3 regions of the Bacillus sp. C1 genome follow, and region 1 is predicted to be linked to each of the others. Evidence: predicted binding sites of a transcription regulator. Region 1 holds the regulator's gene; each other region holds the start of a gene.
What was found. Region 1 encodes Rex, which represses fermentation and respiration genes when NADH is low (regulators of the CRP and FNR family bind a similar motif). Its sites were predicted from a motif close to TTGTGAAATATTTCACAA; they were not measured.
Positions count from the first base shown of each region.

Region 2: pflB (formate C-acetyltransferase) is a predicted target of Rex. The motif match lies at 2,295-2,312, and genes of this name have one in related genera.
Region 3: ACX5JI_RS10250 (formate/nitrite transporter family protein) is a predicted target of Rex. The motif match lies at 2,595-2,612, and genes of this name have one in related genera.

Region 1 is NZ_JBTMZT010000024.1:758-13,477, forward strand. It holds gene tsaE (tRNA (adenosine(37)-N6)-threonylcarbamoyltransferase complex ATPase subunit type 1 TsaE) at 1-25, shown strand, start outside; gene tsaB (tRNA (adenosine(37)-N6)-threonylcarbamoyltransferase complex dimerization subunit type 1 TsaB) at 6-698, shown strand; gene rimI (ribosomal protein S18-alanine N-acetyltransferase) at 710-1,153, shown strand; gene tsaD (tRNA (adenosine(37)-N6)-threonylcarbamoyltransferase complex transferase subunit TsaD) at 1,153-2,169, shown strand; gene ACX5JI_RS26100 (ABC-F family ATP-binding cassette domain-containing protein) at 2,446-4,371, opposite strand; gene ACX5JI_RS26105 (redox-sensing transcriptional repressor Rex) at 4,556-5,185, shown strand; gene ACX5JI_RS26110 (YdiK family protein) at 5,210-5,404, opposite strand; gene ACX5JI_RS26115 (CPBP family intramembrane glutamic endopeptidase) at 5,408-6,151, opposite strand; gene groES (co-chaperone GroES) at 6,583-6,867, shown strand; gene groL (chaperonin GroEL) at 6,905-8,539, shown strand; purine riboswitch at 8,710-8,811, shown strand; gene guaA (glutamine-hydrolyzing GMP synthase) at 8,973-10,511, shown strand; purine riboswitch at 10,669-10,770, shown strand; gene ACX5JI_RS26135 (NCS2 family permease) at 10,901-12,226, shown strand; gene ACX5JI_RS26140 (response regulator transcription factor) at 12,371-12,720, shown strand, end outside.
Region 2 is NZ_JBTMZT010000005.1:188,017-193,929, forward strand. It holds gene ACX5JI_RS16970 (UDP-N-acetyl-alpha-D-glucosaminuronate decarboxylase) at 1-453, shown strand, start outside; gene ACX5JI_RS16975 (glycosyltransferase family 2 protein) at 446-1,990, shown strand; gene pflB (formate C-acetyltransferase) at 2,423-4,672, shown strand; gene pflA (pyruvate formate-lyase-activating protein) at 4,740-5,471, shown strand; gene ACX5JI_RS16990 (diglucosyl diacylglycerol synthase) at 5,887-5,913, shown strand, end outside.
Region 3 is NZ_JBTMZT010000002.1:736,279-742,191, forward strand. It holds gene ACX5JI_RS10235 (LutC/YkgG family protein) at 1-432, shown strand, start outside; gene ACX5JI_RS10240 (prepilin peptidase) at 546-1,268, shown strand; gene ACX5JI_RS10245 (cyclic-phosphate processing receiver domain-containing protein) at 1,314-1,625, shown strand; gene ACX5JI_RS10250 (formate/nitrite transporter family protein) at 1,659-2,510, opposite strand; gene ACX5JI_RS10255 (TerC family protein) at 2,983-3,780, opposite strand; yybP-ykoY riboswitch at 3,856-4,027, opposite strand; gene ACX5JI_RS10260 (hypothetical protein) at 4,031-4,240, shown strand; gene ACX5JI_RS10265 (alpha/beta-type small acid-soluble spore protein) at 4,379-4,564, opposite strand; gene ACX5JI_RS10270 (MaoC family dehydratase) at 4,751-5,194, opposite strand; gene phaP (polyhydroxyalkanoic acid inclusion protein PhaP) at 5,296-5,820, opposite strand; gene phaQ (poly-beta-hydroxybutyrate-responsive repressor) at 5,863-5,913, opposite strand, start outside.

The DNA of each region.
Region 1 (12,720 bases):
ACAAGATGAAAGTACTAGCAATTGATACTTCAAATTATGTAATGGGAGTTTCTCTGATTGATGGAAATACAGTTATCGGAGAAATCATTACGAATTTAACTAAAAATCATTCTGTACGTCTTATGCCAGCTGTAGAACAACTTTTGAAGGAATGTAATGTAAAGCCGAAAGAGTTAAATAAAATTGTTGTTGCGGCTGGTCCTGGATCGTATACAGGAGTTCGAATTGGTGTGACTATTGCAAAAACATTAGCTTGGTCGTTGCAAATACCGATCGTCGGTGTGTCTAGCCTAGAAGTAGTGGCTGCGAATGGAGCTAATTTCCAAGGTGTTATTTGTCCATTGTTTGATGGACGACGTGGGCAAATTTATACGGGGTTATATACATATAACGAAGAGCAATTATCTTGTATAGAAGAGGATCGGATTATTCTTATTGTAGATTGGTTACAGATGTTAAAAGATAAGGGACAACCTGTTTTGTTTATCGGTAATGATGTAGATCAACATAAAGAAACAATTGTAGAATATTTAGGTGATCAAGCTGTGTTTGCTTCTTGTCCAAAGAATAATCCAAGACCGAGTGAGTTAGCATTTTTAGGATTGCAAAAAGAAGAGCAAAGTGTACATACATTTGTTCCGAGTTACCTCCGTTTAGCAGAGGCAGAAACAAAATGGCTAGAAAGTCAAAAAAAATAGGAGTTATCGAAATGGATATTACATTTAGACAGATGACGACGGATGATATTGCTCGAATTGTAGCAATTGAAGAAGCGTCATTTGCGATTCCGTGGACTGCCGATGCGTTTCATCGCGAACTGAGAACGAATGAATATGCACATTATATCGTACTAGAAAAAGATGATGTGGTAATTGGATATTGTGGATTGTGGATTATTATTGATGAATCGCACATTACGAATATAGCCATTTTGCCAGAATATCGCGGTCAAAAATTTGGAGATGCTTTGCTAAAAGAAGTAATGGATCAAGCAAAAGAAATGGGAGCAAAAACAATGACGCTTGAAGTGCGTGTGTCAAATGAAGTAGCGAAACAGTTATACCGAAAATATGGATTCCAAAATGGTGGGATTCGTAAACGATACTATACAGACAATTATGAAGATGGTCTTGTAATGTGGGTGAATATATAATGGAAAAAAACACGATTATACTTGGTATTGAAACGAGCTGTGATGAAACAGCTGTAGCAGTGGTGAAAAATGGAACAGAAATAGTGGCGAATGTTGTCGCTTCACAAATTGAAAGCCATAAACGTTTTGGCGGTGTTGTGCCGGAAATCGCATCACGTCATCATGTAGAACAAATCACAGTTGTATTAGAAGAGGCATTAAAAGAAGCGAATATTACATTTGAAGATATTGATGCAATTGCTGTGACGGAAGGACCGGGGCTAGTAGGAGCACTTTTAATTGGTGTAAATGCAGCAAAAGCCGTTGCCTTCGCTCATAATATCCCTCTTGTTGGTGTTCATCATATCGCTGGGCATATTTATGCGAATCGATTAGTAAAGGAACTACAATTTCCGTTGTTATCACTTGTTGTGTCTGGAGGACATACAGAGCTTGTTTATATGAAAGAACATGGTTCATTTGAAGTGATTGGAGAAACGAGAGATGATGCAGCAGGTGAAGCATATGATAAGGTTGCACGTACATTATCTATGCCATATCCAGGTGGTCCTCATATTGATCGTCTTGCTCATGAAGGAAAGCCAACAATTGATTTACCACGCGCATGGCTAGAGTCAGATTCGTATGATTTTAGCTTTAGTGGGTTAAAATCAGCAGTTATCAACACTGTGCATAACGCAAAACAGCGCGGGGAAGAAATCGCGCCAGAGGATTTAGCGGCTAGCTTCCAAGCAAGTGTAATAGATGTATTGGTAACAAAAGCGGTGCGTGCAGCAGAAGCGTACGGTGTAAAACAAGTACTTCTTGCTGGAGGGGTTGCGGCGAACAAAGGACTTCGTGCTCAGCTCGAGGAAGAGTTTGTTAAGAAAGAGGATATTGAGTTAATTATTCCACCACTATCTTTATGCACAGATAATGCAGCGATGATTGCAGCAGCAGGCACAATTGCATACGAACAAGGAAAACGTGCAACATTGGCTTTAAATGCAAACCCAGGTTTAGATATTGAAGCTTAGTTATGCACATATTTAACCACAACTTGTGGATAAAACCCGTATTATCTGTTGATAATATGGGTTTTGTTGTGAATATTAATTGTGTATAACTTTTGTAGTGATTGTGGATAATGTTGAAAAGTTATTTTTATGTTTATATAATAAAGGTGGATATGTGTATAAGGTTGTGGATAATGCTATTGAGGTCAGACCTTCGACAATATCTTTTGTATTGAAAAATAAAAAGGTAGTTGAATGGTTTTCAACTACCTTTTTCATTATATAAATATATAGGGGTTATACGTGTAATTCTTCCCATTCCGCCATGAATTTTTCTAATTGTTCTTGTTTTTCTTGTTTTGTTGTTGTAATTTCACTAGCTCGTTCATAGTCAGCATATACTTCAGGGAGACAAAGTTCTTCTTCTAATTCTGCAATTTCTTCTTCTAACTTTGCGATATTTTGTTCAATTTCTTCAATTTTCCGTGCACGTTGGCGTTCTAGCTTCTTACGTTCTTTTTCTTCAAGATAGTTTAATTTTTCTTGAGCAATTGTCTTTTGAGCTGGTGTACTCTCTTCTTGTTGTTCAAATTCCGCACGTTCAATCATTTCATTTTTCTTTTCAATATAGTAGTCATAGTCACCTAAATATTCTTGTGCGCCATCTGTTGATAACTCAACAACTGTAGTAGTGACACGATTAATAAAGTAGCGATCATGAGAAACGAATAAAAGAGTTCCTGGATAATCAATTAGGGCATTTTCTAAAATCTCTTTACTATTTAAATCAAGATGGTTTGTTGGCTCATCGAGAATGAGTAGATTAGATTTTTGCATCATCAATTTTGCCAGAGCTAATCGTGCTTTTTGACCACCACTTAGGGAAGATACGGGTTTTAATACATCGTCCCCTGTAAATAAAAAGTTACCGAGTATCGTGCGAATTTCTTTTTCTGGTTCTAACGGATAATCGTCCCATAGCTCGTTTAAAACACGCTTAGATGATGTTAAGTTTGCCTGTTCTTGATCATAGTATCCAATGGATACATTTGAACCGAAAGAAACTTCTCCCCTTAACGGCTTCAACTTATTCACAATCGATTTTAATAATGTAGATTTTCCAATACCATTTGGACCGACTAGTGCGACACTATCTCCTCGGGTCAAACGCATATTTACATGCTCGATAACTGCTTCTTTGTCATACCCAATTGAAACATCCTTTACCTGTAATACGTCATTTCCGCTTTGTTTTTCGATGTCAAAGTGGAACGATGCAGATTTAGAGTCACCTAAGGGCCTAGTTAGTAATTCCATTCGGTCTAATTGCTTACGGCGGCTTTGAGCACGTTTTGTTGTAGAAGCACGGGCGATGTTCTTTTGAACAAAGTCTTCCAGCTTAGCAATTTCCTCTTGTTGTTTTTCATAACGTTTCATTTCTTGTTCATATAATGCAGCTTTTAAATCTAAATATTTGCTATAATTTCCAACATATCGTCTACTTTCTTTATTAGAAATTTCATATACTTGTGTAACAAGCTTATCTAAAAAGTAGCGATCATGGGAGACGATTAAAATAGCGCCAGGATAGCCTTGTAAATATTGTTCAAGCCATGTTAGTGTATCGATATCTAAATGGTTTGTTGGCTCGTCCAAAATGAGTAAATCTGGTTTAGTTAATAGTAGTTTACCAAGAGCAAGTCTCGTTTTCTGACCACCACTTAACGTAGAAATTGTTGTTTGGTGTGTTTCGATAGGAAAACCAAGCCCACTTAAAATGGAGCGAATATCAGCTTCATATTGATACCCCCCCTGATCTTTGTAGTTTAACTGTAATTGATCATAATCAGCGAGTAATCTTTCGTATGTAGTAGCATTTGAAAAGTTCTCTTCTTTACCCATCTCCTGTTCTAACCTTCGAAGTTTCTTTTCCATTTGCTCTAGATGTGTAAAGACGGTAAGCATTTCATCCCAAATTGTTAAAGAAGTTTCTAAACCAGTATTTTGGGCTAAATACCCAATCGAAACATCTTTCGGTTTTATAATTTCTCCACCATCGTGGGATAATTCGCCGGCAATTATTTTTAATAATGTAGATTTTCCAGCACCATTTCGACCAACGAGTGCAATGCGATCTTTTGTTTGAACTTCCAATTTAATGTTTGCAAGAATTGTTTCAGCACCGTATAATTTTGAAAGCCCGTTCACTTGTAATAAAATCAATGTTTTCACCTCAACTAATTTCTTAACTTTGCCATGTTTATATTTCTCAATCATACTAAAAATAGTGTATAGTTTAAAATAAAGAGAGAAGTCTTTTCTCTATTATACAAGGAAAGTCATAAGTGCTAAACTTCTGTATTTGTTTTCAGTCTATGAACAAAGATAGGAAGAGAGGAGAGATTACATGGATCAGCAGAAGATTCCACAGGCCACTGCCAAAAGATTGCCTCTATACTATCGATTTATCCAAAACTTATCGCTTTCTGGTAAGCAACGTGTTTCATCAGCAGAATTGAGTGAGGCTGTAAAAGTAGATTCGGCAACAATTCGAAGAGATTTCTCATATTTTGGAGCGTTAGGGAAAAAGGGATATGGATATAATGTGAATTATTTACTATCATTTTTCCGGGAAACGCTCGATCAAGATGATATAACACGTGTAGCGCTTATTGGAGTAGGTAATTTAGGGACCGCTTTCTTACATTACAATTTCACGAAAAATAATAATACAAAGATTGAAATGGCTTTTGATGTCAATGAAGAGAAAGTTGGAAAAGAAATCGGAGGAATCCCTGTATATCATTTAGACGAATTAGAAGAGCGTTTAACAAATGATATACAAGTGGCAATATTAACAGTACCTGCTACTGTTGCACAAACTGTAGCAGATCGATTGGCCGAAACAAATATACATGGGATTTTAAATTTTACACCAGCACGATTAAATGTTTCGGAAAATATAAGAATTCATCATATTGATTTAGCTGTAGAATTACAAACATTAGTTTATTTTTTGAAAAATTATCCACAATAAAACGCAGAGGAATCCCTCTGCGTTTTATTGTGGCTTTTTCTTTGTGAATTTTATTAAGAGAAGTCGAAGTGCCAAATTAAAGTCAATTGTCGCCATAACAGCAAACAGCAGTGTCCAAAAGTTCCAGATTGTATCTGTAACGTTCGTGATTGCATAACGTGTAAAGACACATCCAAGAAGAAAATACAGTGCTGACATGAACAATGGTGAGTTCCTCATATTTTAAAATCCTCCGATAAATCCTTGCATTTGCTCTGCTTTTTTAATCATTTCTTGTATTTGATCGTTACTTATTATTACTTGAGTGATTGCAACTAATGTATTCATTGCAACATGAGCCATAATAGGAACGATAATTCGCTTTGTTTTCACATATAAGAAGGCGAATACAAGACCCATGGCAGTATAGACCAGTAGATGCGTAAAATCAAAGTGAATTGCTGCGAACACAAGGGAACTAATAATTGCAGCGATAAAGAAGTTGAATTTTTTATAAAGTGTACCAAATAAGATTTTTCTAAAGACAATCTCTTCTAAAATAGGACCGATTATTGATATAACAATCAGGAACCAAGGTGTCGTCCTTGCGATATCCATTAACTGTGCTGTATTTTCAGAACCTGGCTTTATGCCTAGTAAGTGCATTTCGATTGTACCTGCAATCGTTTGAGAAAAGAGAGCTAAAAAGAAACCAATAAAGATCCAGCCAATTGTGGCAGGAATAGTAGCACGTTTTGTATTTAAGTGCCGATCGCGAATGTCTGTTCTGAGGAGCAAAAGTACAATGCATAATGCGATGAAAAAGCTAATGATTGCCCAGTGTCCAGTTAGTATTTGTAGTTTTTCTTCTCTAGTGAACCCCCTGTTATCATATAGTCCAGTTTTCAGAAGAAGTGGTAATCCAACAATGCCTGATAACTGCATCAGAATGTATGTAACTATAATCCACCAATATTGTTTTTTCAAACGGTTTAACCATCCTTTCTAACTCTAGTGTATGGGATAGGGGAGGATAGCATGTAAATACCCACCCGAAGATACATCATGTGAATGCATATTATGATTTTTTTGTAAATTTTTATTTGAAAATGAAATAGCAGACAGGAAAAAGTTGTATGTATAGAGAAAACAACTTAGGGTGTCTTTCATATTGTAACATACGATAAGTAGAAACGCAGATTCATATCGCAAAGGCTGTAATTAGAAAAAATGAGAATTGAATAATACAGACAAGAATGCTTATATAGAAAAGCTTATAGAGTAATTTGCGAAAAAATTATGATTTTTTTACTTGCAAAAGAAAATTAGATTATTTATTATTATAAGTGTGTTAGCACTCAAGGTGATTGAGTGCTAATAAGGAAAACTTACATAGGAAAATGAGGAGGTTATTGTTCATGCTAAAGCCATTAGGTGATCGCGTTGTAATTGAGCTTGTTCAAGCAGAAGAAAAAACAGCAAGTGGTATTGTATTACCAGACACTGCAAAAGAAAAACCACAAGAGGGTAAAGTTATTGCAGTAGGTACTGGTCGAGTGCTTGAAAATGGTGAGCGTGTTGCTTTAGAGGTAGCAGCAGGCGATCTTATCATCTTCTCAAAATATGCAGGTACTGAAGTGAAATACGAAGGTACAGACTACTTGATTTTACGTGAAAGTGACATTTTAGCAGTTATCGGTTAATTATATACATTTAAAAAATCCAAGGGGGTCAAATATTATGGCAAAAGATATTAAATTTAGTGAAGAAGCACGTCGTTCGATGCTTCGCGGTGTCGACACTCTTGCAGACGCAGTAAAAGTAACGCTTGGACCAAAAGGTCGTAACGTTGTACTTGAGAAAAAATTCGGTTCACCACTTATTACAAATGATGGTGTAACAATCGCAAAAGAAATTGAATTAGAAGATGCATTCGAAAACATGGGCGCAAAATTAGTAGCAGAAGTTGCTAGCAAAACAAATGACGTAGCTGGTGACGGAACAACAACTGCAACTGTATTAGCACAAGCTATGATTCGTGAAGGTTTAAAAAACGTAACAGCTGGTGCAAACCCAATGGGCCTTCGTAAAGGTATTGAAAAAGCTGTTGTTGCAGCAGTAGAAGAATTAAAAACGATTTCTAAACCAATCGAAGGTAAATCTTCTATCGCACAAGTAGCTGCTATTTCTGCTGCTGACGAAGAAGTAGGTAAATTAATTGCTGAAGCAATGGAGCGCGTTGGTAACGACGGCGTTATTACATTAGAAGAATCTAAAGGATTCACAACAGAATTAGATGTAGTAGAAGGTATGCAGTTTGATCGTGGATATGCATCTCCTTACATGATTACTGATTCTGACAAAATGGAAGCAGTTCTTGATAATCCATATATCTTAATCACTGACAAAAAGATTTCTAACATTCAAGAAATCTTACCTGTGTTAGAGCAAGTGGTACAACAAGGTAAACCACTTCTTATCATTGCAGAAGATGTAGAAGGCGAAGCTTTAGCTACATTAGTAGTGAACAAACTTCGTGGTACATTCAATGTAGTAGCTGTTAAAGCTCCTGGATTTGGTGACCGTCGTAAAGCAATGTTAGAAGATATCGCGATTTTAACTGGCGGTGAAGTAATCACTGAAGAATTAGGACGCGACTTAAAATCTGCTACAGTTGCATCTTTAGGACGCGCTGGTAAAGTTGTTGTAACGAAAGAAAACACAACTGTAGTTGAAGGTGTAGGAAGCACAGAACAAATCGAAGCACGTATTGGGCAAATCCGTGCGCAATTAGAAGACACAACTTCTGAATTCGATCGTGAAAAATTACAAGAGCGTCTTGCGAAACTTGCAGGCGGCGTAGCAGTAATTAAAGTAGGTGCAGCAACTGAAACTGAGTTGAAAGAGCGTAAACTTCGCATTGAAGATGCACTAAACTCAACTCGTGCAGCAGTAGAAGAAGGTATTGTTGCAGGTGGCGGTACTTCACTTATGAACGTATACACGAAAGTAGCTGGCCTTGCAGCTGAAGGCGACGAAGCAACAGGTATCAACATTGTACTTCGTGCATTAGAAGAGCCTGTTCGCCAAATCGCAATCAACGCTGGTCTAGAAGGGTCTGTTGTTGTAGAGCGCTTAAAAGGCGAAAAAGTAGGCGTTGGTTTCAACGCAGCAACAGGCGAATGGGTAAACATGCTTGAGTCTGGTATCGTAGACCCAGCAAAAGTAACTCGTTCTGCACTTCAAAACGCAGCATCTGTTGCAGCAATGTTCTTAACAACTGAAGCTGTAGTTGCTGACAAGCCAGAACCAAATGCACCAGCAATGCCTGACATGGGCGGCATGGGCATGGGCGGTATGGGCGGAATGATGTAATTTCATTCGTCAGCTTAACATCCATCTCTATATAGAGGTGGATGTTTTTTTGCGTATACGGCAGAAAAATTACAGGAATAAAGGTCTCATCGCAATCAGAAAATAATTTCTGTAGAATTTTGTCGCTTTCTCTCTTGACCGTATTGATACTTCATTGTTAGAATCTAGGAAGATAATATAAAACAATCCTTCATATATCCTCAATGATATGGTTTGAGAGTCTCTACCGGGTTACCGTAAACAACCTGACTATGAAGGCAGAGTGTCTTATATTTATAAAGAGCGGAATACTATCTTTATAAAGTCAGACCCCTGCCTTTTCTTTGTTATGAGACTGAGGGCGGAGGACTGGCTTTTTTTATTATATTGGTAATGCTTTTTGCCAAATTGGTGAAAATATTTATATACGAGAACTAACGTTGGGGTGATTATTTTGAAGAAACAGCACGATACGATTATCGTTTTAGATTTTGGGAGTCAATACAATCAGTTAATTGCACGTCGAATTCGTGAGTTCGGTGTATACAGTGAACTTCATCCACATACAATTACTGCAGAAGAAATTAAAGCAATGAATCCAAAAGGTATCATCTTCTCTGGTGGACCAAATAGTGTATACGGTGAAAATGCATTCCACTGTGATGAAAAAATCTTTGAATTAGGTTTGCCGATCTTTGGTATTTGCTACGGTATGCAGCTTATGACAAAACACTTTGGTGGAAAAGTAGAACGCGCAAATCATCGTGAGTACGGAAAAGCAGTTCTGAAAGTAGAGAACGAATCAAAATTATATGCAAATCTTCCGGAAGAGCAAGTTGTATGGATGAGCCATGGTGATCTAGTAACTGGTTTACCAGAAGGATTCGTAGTAGATGCAACAAGTGAATCTTGTCCAATTGCTGGTATGAGCAATGCAGCACAAAACTTATACGGTGTACAATTCCACCCAGAAGTACGTCACTCAGAGCACGGCAATGATTTAATTAAAAACTTCGTATTCGGTGTATGTGGATGTTCTGAAGGTTGGAACATGGAAAACTTTATCGAAGTAGAATTAGAAAAAATCCGTGAAACTGTTGGAGATAAAAAAGTACTATGCGCACTTAGTGGCGGTGTAGACTCTTCTGTTGTAGCAGTATTAATTCATAAAGCAATCGGTGACCAATTAACATGTATTTTCGTTGACCACGGTTTACTTCGTAAAGGTGAAGCGGAAGGTGTTATGAAAACATTTAGCGAAGGCTTCCACATGAACGTTATTAAAGTGGATGCGAAAGAACGCTTCATGAACAAGTTAAAAGGTGTAGAAGATCCAGAACAAAAACGCAAGATCATCGGTAATGAATTCATTTACGTATTCGATGATGAAGCTTCTAAATTAGCAGGGATGGACTTCTTAGCACAAGGTACGTTGTACACTGACATTGTTGAAAGTGGGACAGCAACTGCACAAACAATTAAATCTCACCATAATGTTGGTGGACTTCCAGAAGATATGCAATTTAAACTAATTGAGCCTTTAAACACATTATTTAAAGATGAAGTACGTGTATTAGGGTCAGAATTAGGAATTCCTGATGAAATCGTATGGCGTCAACCATTCCCAGGTCCTGGTCTTGGTATCCGTGTATTAGGCGAAATTACAGAAGAAAAATTAGAAATCGTTCGTGAATCTGATGCGATTTTACGTGAGGAAATCAAAAAAGCAGGTTTAGATCGTGAAATTTGGCAATACTTCACTGCACTTCCTGGTATGCGTAGCGTAGGTGTTATGGGTGACGAGCGTACTTACGATTACACAGTAGGTATCCGTGCAGTAACATCAATCGATGGTATGACAGCAGACTGGGCACGTATCCCTTGGGACGTATTGGAGAAAATCTCTGTACGTATCGTAAACGAAGTAAAACACGTTAACCGTATCGTGTATGATGTAACGAGTAAGCCACCTGCAACAATCGAGTGGGAATAGTATAAAATCAAATTTTCTAGAAAAAGGTCTATCTATAGCGTATATAGATGGATCTTTTTTGTTTAACACGAACGAAAGTAAGGTTAAACTTAAAAATGTTCGTTTTTAAATTGACATATACTTATATGTGAGTTAATATGATTATGTAATTGATACGAAAAATGAATATTATAGCCGTCGTATAATATCGGGGATATGGCCCGAAAGTTTCTACCTAGCTACCGTAAATGGCTTGACTACGAGGCGTTTTAATAAAGGTAAGGGGAACTCTCTGCCTTTGTTTACAGAACGCTTCCATGTATATGTAATGGAAGCCTTTTTTATTTTTATGGATAAAAGAGGGCTAGGGAGGAGTACGACGAGTAATCATATAACGGGGGAAACGTAGAATGAAACGTTATTTTCAGTTTGATGAGCTCGGTACGAATTATAAAACTGAGTTTATCGCAGGGTTAACGACATTTTTATCTATGGCTTATGTGCTCTTTGTCAATCCTGCTACACTGTCGCTAGGAAACATTAAAGGGTTACCAGCCGGAACAGGAATGGATCCAGGAGCGGTATTCGTTGCTACGGCATTAGCAGCTGCGATTGGATCGTTAATTATGGGGATTTTTGCGAAGTATCCAATTGCATTAGCGCCAGGTATGGGAATCAATGCATTCTTTGCTTACACAGCAGTGTTAACGATGGGGATTCCATGGCAAACAGCAATTGCTGGGACATTGATGTCAGGTATTATCTTTATTATTCTTACTGCTTCTGGTATTCGTGAAAAAATTATTAATGCGATCCCGACAGAATTAAAATTTGCGGTAGCAGCAGGCATTGGTTTGTTTATCGCCTTCCTTGGTTTTCAAAATGCTGGGATTATAGTAAAGAATGATGCGGTCCTTGTTGGATTAGGAGATTTAACAAAGGGCACAACATTGCTTGCGATTTTCGGAGTAGTTATTACGATTATTTTAATGATTAAAAAGATAAATGGAGCAGTTTTCTACGGGATGATTCTTACAGCAGTTCTTGGAGTAGCAACAGGATTAATTGATACACCCAAAGCTGTAGTGGGTGCAATCCCAAGTCTGGAACCTACGTTCGGTGTGGCGCTGAGTCACTTCGGAGATATCTTCACTGTTCAAATGGGGATTGTTATTATCACGTTCTTCTTCATTGATTTCTTTGATACAGCAGGTACGCTTGTAGCAGTTGCGAATCAAGCTGGATTAATGAAGAATAACAAATTACCACGTGCAGGAAAAGCATTATTTGCAGATGCGATTGCAACTGTCATTGGTGCGATTCTTGGTACATCTACAACAACGTCTTACATTGAATCATCCGCAGGTGTAGCAGCAGGCGGCCGTTCGGGATTTACAGCGGTTGTAACAGCAGGATTTTTCTTGTTAGCGCTGTTCTTCTCGCCATTACTAAGTGTCGTAACACCAGCTGTAACCGCTCCGGCTTTAATTATTGTAGGGATTTTGATGGTTTCATCTTTAGGGGAAATTGATTGGAAGAAATTTGAGATTGCAGTACCGGCATTCTTTACGATTATTTCTATGCCGCTTACGTACAGTATCGCAACGGGAATTGCAATTGGATTTATCTTCTATCCGATTACGATGGTGGTAAGTGGCCGCCGTAAAGAAATTCATCCAATTATGTATGTAATGGGAGTTTTATTCGTACTATACTTCATCTACGTTCGTAAATAAAAGGGGTTTTTGAAAGATCTAGACTTAATGGGAGTCTAGATCTTTTTTGCGTCTTCAGAAAATCTTAAGGATTTCGTTCCGTTTTTCTTCAGAAGTTTTCTTATAATAAGAAATAGGGACTTTAAAAGCTTTGGGGGCGATATTGTGGCACAAGAGACAATACTTGTTGTAGATGATGAAAAAGAAATTAGGGATTTAATTGCGATTTACTTAAAGAACGAAGGATATAAAGTATTGCAAGCTGGGGATGGAGCAGAAGGATTACAGATATTAGAGAAGAATGAAGTGCATTTAGTTGTATTAGATATTATGATGCCGAAAATTGATGGGATTCATATGTGTATGAAAGTAAGAGAAGCGAAAGAAATGCCGATTATTATGCTATCCGCGAAGACGCAGGATATGGATAAAATTTTAGGTTTAACAACAGGAGCGGATGATTATGTCACGAAACCATTTAATCCGTTAGAACTTATAGCAAGAATTAAATCGCA
Region 2 (5,913 bases), on a different contig from region 1:
GTTCGTTATTTTAATATTTATGGTCCAAGAGCAAAGGATGGTCCATATGCTGGAGTCATTCCAAGATTTGTTCGTGCGGCATTGCAAGGTGAAGATATTCTTGTATATGGGGATGGAAAGCAGACACGCTGTTTTACGTATGTAAGTGATGCGGTAGAAGCAACAATTTGTGCAATGAATGAGAAAGTAAATGGAGAAATCATTAATATCGGTTCCGACAATGAAAAAAGCATACAAGAAGTAGCACAAGATGTTCAAAGATTCACGAATTCTTCTGCAAAAATCGTGCATATTCCATTTGAAAAAGTATATCCGCATGGTTTTGAGGAGATCCCGAATAGAAAACCAAATGTAACAAAATTAAATGAGGTATTGCAATTCCAACCTAGTGTGTCATGGGAACAAGGATTGAAGAAGACGATTGAGTGGTTTCGTGAGGGATATCATGGCTAAATCATTATCTGTTATTATTCCGGTGTGTAATGAAATTGATAGTATTGCTGATGTTATTCATTCTGTCCAACTTTTACAGCCGTTAGAAATTATTGTAGTAGCGAATGGGTGTACAGATGGTACGGATAAAATAGCTGGAAATTTAGGATGTACAGTTCTTGTATATAAAGAAGCACTTGGAAATGATGTTGGCCGTGCCATTGGTGCGAAATGTGCAAAGGGCGATGTTTTATTGTTTTTAGATGGGGATTTTGTGATCAAAACTTCTCAATTACAATTATTTCTCAATCCAATTTTGTATGATCAAGCGGATGTAGTGCTAAATAATTTTGATGCATTATTTTCAAAAAAACAAAGGCCGCACTCTATTACTGTATGGCGTCAAATCTTGAATGCAATGTTGGAGAGAGCAGATTTAAAAATTGATTCCATTTTATCGGTTCCTCATGCATTTACAAGAGAAGTAGTACAGAGCATAGGGTATGATGCTTTAGAAAATCCGATTGTAGCACATGTTCGTTTATTGCAGAACAAATGGAGGATTAGCCGTCATCATCAAATAGATGTAATTACCCCAAATAAGTTTCGTCCTGCCGAGCATGATGCTTACGGAACAAATCTTTCTCATGCAGAACAAAGAATGATTGGTGATCATATAGAGGCAATAGCAGGGTGGATAGAAATACGAGATACACGTGGTGGGTATTGTGATGGGAAAAGAAAAAGAGAGAGCATTTATCATACTTTAGAGTTTGCAAAGTTTTATCAGGGATGGGGCGTACAATCGAAATTATATAAAGGAAAACAGTTATCTATTGTTATTCCTGTACAAAATGAGGAAAGCACGATAGGTAAGGTGATAGAGGAAGTTCGTAAAATTGAACCATTAGAGATTATTGTTGTTGTCAATGGATCTTCAGATAAGACGGCAAGCATTGCTAGAAAAAATGGGGCAAAGACAATTGTGTATGAAGAGGCGCTTGGGAATGATGTAGGTCGTTCGATGGGTGCATATTTTGTCAAGGGTGATATTGTTCTATTTATAGATGGAGACTTCATTATCCCAGCACGTGATCTATATCCGTTTGCTAAAGCAATAGCAGATGGAAAAGATGTTGCCTTAAATGATTTAAATCATTATTTAGATTTACGAATTCCACTTCATCTTGTAACAGCATTTAAATATGCAATAAATCTTGCATGTAATCGAAAGGATTTAGGTGTGGGTTCTCTTATTGCTGTTCCGAATGCATTTAGTCGTAAGTGTTTAGATGGCATAGGATATGATTCTTTATTATCCCCATGTGTCGCACAAATAAAAGCGATTCTCTCGGGCTTTGAGATTTCGTGTGTAAGCCGCATTGATGTAGATGGGATGAATCGTATTCGTCCCAATCAACATTTCTCACCGATAGGACATCCTCCAGCCGTATTACGAATCATAGGTGATCATATAGAAGCGATAGATCAATTGGTGGAGATAAAAGGTATTAGAGGTGGATTTCATGATGGAGGAAGAAACAGAAAGGCACTATAATTTTTGGAACTCTTTTTTGTAGGGAAGAGTCTTTTTCCATCTTAGTTTTGTTATTATTGTAAATTAGGCATTAAAAGTAAGTCGTATTCACTATGAAAAGAAGTGTACCAAACAGGTACACTTCTTTCTATTCTGTTTCAAAAAATATAACAGAATAAGATATAAGGGTATTACAGTTTAAAATGGGTATGACTCTCTATCCTACAGAATAGGATTCGATTATAAGGATACCAAAAAAATACAATTAAAGGAAGAGGTAATTTTAAAGAGTTTAAAATGAATTTAACACTATGTGCATAGTACTTTGCTCAACATTTCACAAACATGTCACAACTATCTCGTTCGCTTTTTCAAAAAAGTAGTATTCTAAATGTATAAGCTGTTATATAAAAAATCTTAGTCCTGTACTAATCAAAAATGGAGGAGATTAGGATGACTCAAGTATTAGAAAATGTAAAAAACGCATGGACAAACTTTAAAGGTGAAAAGTGGAAAGTAGAAATTGATGTTCGCGATTTCATTTTAAATAATGTAAACGTTTACGAGGGGGGCGAATCTTTCTTAGCGGAAGCAACAGAAGCAACGAAACAACTTTGGGATCAAGTAATGGATTTAACAAAACAAGAACGTGACAATGGTGGCGTACTTGATATGGATACAAGCATTGTTTCTTCTATTACATCTCATGGTCCTGGATATTTAAATAAAGATATTGAAAAGGTAGTTGGTTTCCAAACAGATAAACCATTTAAACGCTCTTTACAACCTTATGGTGGTATTCGTATGGCAGAGCAGGCTTGTGAATCTTATGGATATGAAATGGACAAAGAATTAAGCCGTATTTTCAGAGACTGGCGTAAAACGCATAATCAAGGTGTATTCGATGCTTATACTCCTGAAATGAGAGCAGCTCGTAAATCTGGTGTTATTACAGGTCTTCCAGATGCATATGGCCGTGGACGTATTATTGGTGACTATCGCCGCGTAGCATTATATGGTGTTGATCGTTTAATCGAAGCGAAAAAAGAAGATTTAAATTTAACTGGTGGTGTAATGAGCGAAGATACAATGCGTTTACGCGAAGAATTATCTGAGCAAATGCGTGCACTGCAAGAATTAAAACAAATGGCAGCTTCTCACGGTTTTGATATTTCTAAACCAGCAACAAATGCACAAGAAGCATTCCAATGGTTATACTTTGCTTATCTTGCAGCAATTAAAGAACAAAACGGGGCAGCAATGAGCCTTGGACGTACTTCAACATTCTTAGATATCTTTATTGAAAGAGATCTTGAAAATGGTACATTAAATGAAGAAGCGGCACAAGAGATTGTTGATCACTTCATTATGAAATTACGTCTTGTGAAATTTGCAAGAACACCTGATTACAATGAATTGTTCTCTGGTGATCCAACTTGGGTAACTGAATCTATCGGTGGTATTGCCCTTGATGGTCGTCCATTAGTAACGAAAAACTCATTCCGTTTCTTGCACACATTAGATAACTTAGGACCAGCTCCAGAGCCAAACTTAACAGTTCTTTGGTCTAAACAATTACCACAGAACTTTAAAAACTACTGTGCGAAAATGTCTATTAAAACATCTGCAATTCAATATGAAAATGATGACATTATGCGTGCAGACTATGGCGATGACTACGGTATTGCTTGTTGTGTGTCTGCAATGAGAATCGGTAAGCAAATGCAGTTCTTCGGAGCTCGTGCAAACTTAGCTAAGACACTATTATATGCAATTAATGGCGGTATAGATGAAAAATCAAAAGAACAAGTTGGACCTGAATTTGCACCTATCACTTCTGAAGTATTAGATTATGAAGAAGTTATGCATAAATTTGATATGACAATGGAATGGCTAGCAGGTTTATATTTAAACACATTAAATGTTATCCATTATATGCACGATAAATATAGCTATGAGCGTATTGAAATGGCACTTCATGATACAAATGTTCTTCGTACAATGGCAACAGGTATCGCTGGATTATCTGTAGTAGCTGACTCTTTAAGTGCAATTAAATACGCAAAAGTAAAACCAATTCGTGATGAAAATGGTATTGCAGTTGACTTCGAAATCGAAGGTGATTTCCCTAAATATGGTAACAATGATGATCGCGTAGATGAAATTGCAGTAAATCTTGTAAAAACATTTATGAACAAGCTTCGTAAACATAAAACATACCGTAATTCTGTTCATACAATGTCAATCTTAACGATCACATCTAACGTTGTATACGGTAAGAAAACAGGTAACACTCCAGACGGTCGTCGTACTGGTGAACCATTTGCGCCAGGTGCAAACCCAATGCATGGACGCGATACAAAAGGTGCATTAGCATCACTATTATCTGTTGCAAAATTACCATATGAAGATGCACAAGATGGTATTTCTAACACATTCTCAATTATTCCAAAAGCGCTTGGTAAAGAAGATGATGTACAAGTTAAAAACTTAGTATCTATGCTTGATGGATATGCAGTGAAGGAAGGGCATCATTTAAATATTAACGTATTTAACCGTGAAACATTAATGGATGCAATGGAACATCCTGAAAAATATCCACAATTAACAATTCGTGTATCTGGTTATGCTGTTAACTTCATTAAATTAACTCGTGAACAGCAAATTGATGTAATTAACCGTACAATGCATGAAAGTATGTAAATAAAAAGTTTCCCTCTGCCTTTTATAACAAGCAGAGGGGGACTGTTTCGATAGAGGAGGAAGTAACATGGTAAAAGGAAGAATTCATTCTGTAGAGTCTTGTGGTACTGTTGATGGCCCAGGAATTCGTTATGTCATATTTACACAAGGGTGCTTATTACGCTGTCAATATTGTCATAATGCTGATACGTGGGAAATTGGTAAAGGAAAAGAAATAACAGTTGAAGAAGTAATGCAGGATGTTACATGTTACCTTCCCTTTATTGAAGCGTCTGGTGGCGGTATTACAGTGAGTGGTGGGGAACCATTACTACAATTAGACTTTTTAATTGAGTTATTTAAGAAATGTAAAGAAATTGGAATTCATACGACGATTGATTCTTCCGGAGGATGCTATTCTGAAGAGCCAGAGTTCCAAAGAAAATTAGATATTTTAATGAATTATACAGATTTGGTATTATTGGATTTAAAACATATTGATTCAAAAAAGCACCGTAAATTAACCGGTAAACCGAATGAACACATTTTACAATTTGCCCGTTATTTATCTGATAAGCAGAAACCAATCTGGATAAGACATGTATTAGTCCCTGGTGTTACCGATAGTGAAGAGGATCTTCAAAGGCTATCTAGCTTTATTCAAAGTCTATCTAATGTACAAAAAATTGAAGTCTTACCATATCATAAACTTGGTGTATATAAGTGGGAAGCCCTTGGACATAAATATCCACTCAATGGAGTAGAGCCGCCAACGGAAAAAAATGTTCAAAATGCAAAACATATTTTACAAGCAGTCTAATCCAAATATTGGATTAGGCTTTTTGTTTTCCTTTAATAAACCCTAGAGTATACGGAAAGAAAAGAGTATACTAAAAGTGGAATATCCATATTTTTGTAAAGAAATAAGAGGGTAAATTTACATAATTGTAAAGGGAAATCGAAATAGTAAAAAGAATTAAGATGTATTAGGGTGAGTATCATGGAATATAGAACATTGGTAAGTTATTGCGAAAGCTCTTATAGGAAAGTATAATGTAAAGATATGAGCACAGATAGGATTAAGGGGTCAATCTTATATGCTTTGCATATCCACGACAGGTACATAGCTAACATGAAAGTGTTGGAATCCAAATATGTAATTTTTTTAAGGAAAATGTTTTTCCTATTGTCGTATATGCAATATGGAGAGGCGAAAAAGCTAGGAGTGGATTTGTTTGATAAAAAACCCCAAGGTTTTAATA
Region 3 (5,913 bases), on a different contig from region 1:
GATGCTCGCTTTCATGCATACGGCTTACATTCGTTGTTTTCGAGAGAGCTTCCAGACCAAAATGTCGAAGTGAACACGTGGGATCCAGAGAAAAAAGAAGAAAATATTCGTTTAGCTGAGAAAGCAAATATCGGCATTGCCTTTAGTGATTACACATTAGCAGAATCCGGTACAATTGTCGTACAAAGTCATAAAGGCCAAGGGCGTTCTTTACATTTCTTGCCTACAATTTATTTTGCAATCATTCCACGTGAAACAATCGTGCCGCGTATTACACAAGCGGTTCAGGATATGAATATGCGTGTAGAGAATGGAAATACGGTAGCATCTTGTATCAATTTCATTACAGGTCCAAGTAACTCCGCTGATATTGAAATGAATCTTGTTGTAGGTGTACACGGACCATTAAAAGCATATTATTTTGTAGTGTAAAACGGAGAAAAGCAGGCCAAGAAATGGCCTGCTTTTTTATTAGAACAAAGATAATACAAAATGGAAGTACCGCACTCTTTTTGTTATATTTCTTAGGGAAAGGAGAGGATGGTATGACATTTTATTTATATGCCTTTTTAATAGGAGCAGTGCTAGGTTCTTTTTATACAGTTGTAGCAGTGCGTATACCGAGTGGACAATCCATTATTACGCCTCGTTCTTATTGTCACCATTGCCGCCTTACTTTAGGGCCAAAAGAACTTATCCCAATTATTTCGTTTTGTTTGCAAAGAGGGCGCTGCGTTCATTGTAAAATGAAAATACCTGTTACGTATACACTTTTTGAAGTAATAACAGGGGGGGCATTTCTTTTTTTTGCATGTGTGATTGGAATGGAAAAAGAACTTGTTTTTATATGGACGTTACTTTCTTTGCTCATTATTATTACAATGACAGATTTGTTTTATATGGTAATACCAGATAGAATTTTAGTCTGTTTTGCTTGTTTATTTGTAATAGAACGTATATTTATTTTACCTGCCCCTTGGTGGGATAGTTTGATTGGCGGAGGAACGATATGGATTGTACTATATCTCGTTCAACGCATTTTTCCGAACGGACTTGGAGGCGGAGATGTGAAATTACTTTCTTTACTTGGATTTCTAATAGGAGTTAAGGCAATTGTTATTGCGTTGTTTGTTGCTTCTAGCATGGGACTTTGTTTTGTTGGAATTGCGATTTTATTAAGGCGAATGAATCGAAAACAAGCTTTACCATTTGGACCGTTTATTGCATTTGGAACAGTATGTTATTTGGCGATGCTATATTTAGGGTAAGGGGGTACTTTCCCTGCAAATAACAAGAGAAGGGAGAAGGGGAAACTGAACGTATATATGGATGATCAAAGAACGAGTCCGGTCGGTTATGTTTTAGTAACAACGGTAGAATGGGCTTTGAAAATGGTTAGAGACTATGATGTGAGTATTCTATCTCTTGACTATAATATGGGGTGGCGTCAGAAAAATGGTTTTGATTTTTTAGAAGTTTTTTGTAAGGAAGGCCTTCATGTACAGGAAATTCATTTGCATACAAATGATTCAATTGGTATGCAGTACATGCTAGAGCGAATAAATAAAGGGAAAGAAGCAGGAGATATTTCCACACATATACAAGTGAAGTGCACGGGAAGTTAAAAAAGTTCCAATGAAATCATTGGAACTTTTTTCTTAATGTTTTATATGTGCTTGTAAAGGAATAATTTCTTCTTGTTGAACAGTTTCTAGGTTGTCTTCTGCCATTTTAGATGCTGGATTTTTTAGAGTTAAATAATGATATACCATACCAACGAATACAGATCCACCAACAATGTTACCGATTGTAACGGGAATTAAGTTATGGATAGCACCAGCGAAAGAAATTGTATCAGGATGTGGTGATAGTAAAGCTAAGGCGAATAATGATAAGTTGGCGATGCTATGTTCATAACCAGATAAGAAGAAAGTAAAGACAAGAAACATTATTACTAGTATTTTTGCTGTATCTCCTTTTACTTGAGAAGGAAGGAAACATGCAAGGCAGACAAGCCAGTTACATAAGATCGCTTTAAAAAATAATTGCATTGTCGGTGTTCCCATTTTTACGCTAATGACTGTGTTGATTAAATGACCATGGTTGATTGATTCGAAAATACCAGTGGCATAAAACAATAATGCAAAAAATACGGCACCTGCTAAGTTTCCGGTATAACAAGCAAGCCAATTTCGAAGTGTATCGCCAATTGTTGTTTCTTTTCGCAAAGTTGCAACTGTAAAATACATTGTATTTCCTGTAAATAACTCAGCTCCGCCATATAAAATTAATATAAGTGCAATGCCAAAAAACATAGAAGTTGTTAAATAGGTTGCAGGTGAATTTGCAACGTTAAAGAAATTCCCTAATTTAAAACATAGTACAATAACAAATCCAATATAGACGCCAGCTAGTGCTGCACGAATGAAGTATTGCATCGGATTTGTATCCAACATTTGTTTCTTTTTTTGTGCAAGTTGTACAACGTAAACCAATCCTTGTTCTAGCATAAGTAATACGCTCCTTTAGTACATCGTCTGTAAGTACCCTTTATATGATTAAAGTACACGTATTTACTCTTCCTTTCAATAAGTTTGTGCAATGTTTCACAAAAAGGACATACAATCCAAATGAAAGCGTTAACAAACAGTAGTATAATACCATATTTTTGTAAAAATAGAGGGGGGCGTGTTTTTGTCGTTTTTTGTTGGTTAGTCGATATCCTTTGTCGAATCGCTGATATATTGTGAGAAACGGTCGATATATTATCAGCCCTCACCAATCGGGCATTTAGGGGTAGCCCGACTCCCACCTATCTTCTTCGCATTTCTCTGAATCTTGAGGTGGGATCTTACTGCCCGTTAATGCGGGGTGAAATTTCATTCACCAATTTATATGAACCAACCTCGTCATCTCAATATGTTTCTTTTTATCTTTTTCCAGCACTTCTTTTTTTCCATGGCCTGAAAAAAAGCGCTGTTGTTACAGCGCTTTTTCGTCCAAATTCTTTTGTGTTGTTTGCATATTCGTATCTTTTGAGAAAAACCAACCGCCAGCAGCAATTCCGATTAATACAATCCAAAATCCAATTTTCCATGGAGCGGATTCTGGGAAAGAGTGTGGGATAACGCCTAAAGCTGGATGTGCTAAAGTGTAAACAGCTAATTTAACACCAACCCAACCAACGATTAAGAATGCAGCTGTTTCTAAGCCAGGTTTGCGTTTCAATAATTGTACGAAAGCAGATGCAGCAAATCGCATAATAACTAATCCGATTAGACCGCCTGCAAAAATAACAAGGAATTGTCCTGTATCAAGGCTACCAATTGTACCAAGACCTGTTTTTGGCAAAGTCATCGCTAATGCAACTGCAGCTAAAATAGAATCAACAGCAAAGGCAATGTCAGCAACTTCAACTTTAAATACTGTCCACCAAAAGTTTTCTTGTTTTTTCTTCGTCTCGTTCTCTTCCGTTTCCTCATGTTGATTCTTTTTAACGTATGTTTTGAATAAATGGTTACCAGCGATAAACATTAAGTAAATCGCACCTATTGCTTGCACTTGCCATACGTCGACTAAAAAAGAAATAATAAACAACGATCCAAAGCGGAACACGAACGCTCCTGCTAAACCGTAAAATAATGCTTTTTTTCGTTTTTCTTCTGGCAAATGTTTTACCATAATAGCAAGGACTAGTGCGTTATCTGCTGCTAAAATTCCTTCTAGCGCAATTAAAATAAGTAACACCCAACCATACTCCAATAATAATGATACATCCATGTACATTCTCCTCTCATTTGTATAAATCTTAAACAAGTGAAGAAATTCCCCACTGTTTAGTTTCCCCATACTCCTGCCTATCGACGGTGGAAAAGAATGCAAAAAAGACCTCTGCCGTTGATAGGCAAAGGTCTTGCTAGACATATGTAATGAAAATGCCAACAAAGCCGGAAGAACTAAGTTCTACGTAATGACGACTTTGTTTCCAAGAATATATTCTTGGACGCTACTCCCCTTTGGAGATATGTTATTGTATTTTCATTATATGGGTGATGTGAAAGTTTGTCAACCTAGTAAAATGGAAAATTGGCCAAATAAGGTAAATGCTTATCCAGTGTCAACAACAACGAGTCCTGTAATTGTAATGGTAGAAATAGTTGTGAAAAAAGCATCTATTCAAGAAATTAAAGTTGTAGTAGTGATAGGAAGTTTTAACAAATATGTGCAATGGCTAGGATAATAAAAGATTATGTAAGTACACGGGGTGACTCCATTTTAGTACTGATTCATATTTTTTCTTTCGGCATGTTCTTTATAGTATGTCAAAAAGGGAAGTGGGCAGAATATATCTGCCCACTTCAATCCATTATTTATAAAATTATCCACGTAACTGTTGTTGAGCTAAGGAAACAAGACGTTTTGTTACTTCGCCACCGACAGATCCGTTAGAACGAGAAGCTGTATTAGAACCTAAACTTACACCAAACTCTTGAGCAATTTCATATTTAAATTGTTCTAACGCTTGCTCAGCACCAGGAACAAGTAATTTATTCGTTTTTACCATCAATAACACATCCTAAATCTATATTCCAGTTTATTTGTTGTTAATCAGCAGAAAAGGGCTGCGTTGCTGATATAAGCCCACTGTATAAACTGGTATCATTAGTGTATGTGTTATGTGTTTGGGCATACACGGAAGTAATCGGTGAGATTAGAAGTTATTGGATACGAAAAAAGAGTAGCGATTTTGCTACTCTTTTTTCATTATTGTCGCTGTACCTTCGACAACGATATCATTCAATTGATTATATACATTTGTTTGTAATGTAATAATTTTTTTATCATCACGTTTTTTTATAACTTCAGCAACTACCCGCAGTGTATCACCAATTTTTACAGGTGCACGAAATGATACGTTTTGTGATAAATAAATTGTATTTTTCCCAGGCAATTTTGTTCCGAGAACGGTAGAAATAAATCCTGAAACAAGCATACCGTGTGCAATTCGTTCTTTAAACATCGTCGTTTTTGCAAAAGAGTCTAAAATATGAATAGGATTTACATCCCCGGTCAATTTTGCAAAATTGATAATGTCTTCATTCGTAATCGTTGTCGTTAATGATGCTTGATCGCCAACTTGAATCTCATCATAATGAAGCTCTGGAACAGATTGCGCTTCTTGAAATGGATTCATTTTTTCCTCCTTCTTTTCCATATCGAAAAATGTAAGCCATCTTGATGTAATGGGCGGAAGAAAGAGTTTAGTTTGTTCTGCGGTAAGCTTCCACATTTTCCTTACTTGATGGAAGTAAATAGATTTTTTGAGTTTTCCTCGAACTTTTTTACTAGTTCCAGTTGTGTAGATTTGAATTCTTCCAAAAAACCCTCTAGTTGTTTTTGAACCTCATCACGTTGAAGCTGTTGTTGTTCAATGAATTGTTTCGTTGTTTCTTCAAATTGGCTGCTCGTTTGAGTAAGAATTGACAAAGATGTTTTTGATGGAGAAACAGTAAGTTGATGCATATGATTAGAAAGTTCGTTCCACTTTTCTTGCCAGTCATTAATTTGTTCGTTTAAAGAGTTTCCTGTAAATTGTTTCACATATTCTGTATATTGGTTATTAAATTGAGTAGTGAATTGTTGTAGTTCTTTTTCAAGTTCATCTACCCCTGATGTTAATTTATGCAAAGCATCCTGCTGTTGTTTCAACGTTTCTAAAGTAAGCTGCTCAAATTGTTTCCCTGCTGAAGAGAAAAGGGAAAGAGAATGTGACCAATTTTTCCAAAATGCATCGACCAGTTCGTAAGGTTTAGTTTCCATGGTTTGACCTCCAAATATTTTTTTGCATATTGTGAACGCAGATTATTCTGCTGTACCACCAGGTGAAGATGAAGATTTTTTTTCATCCTTTTC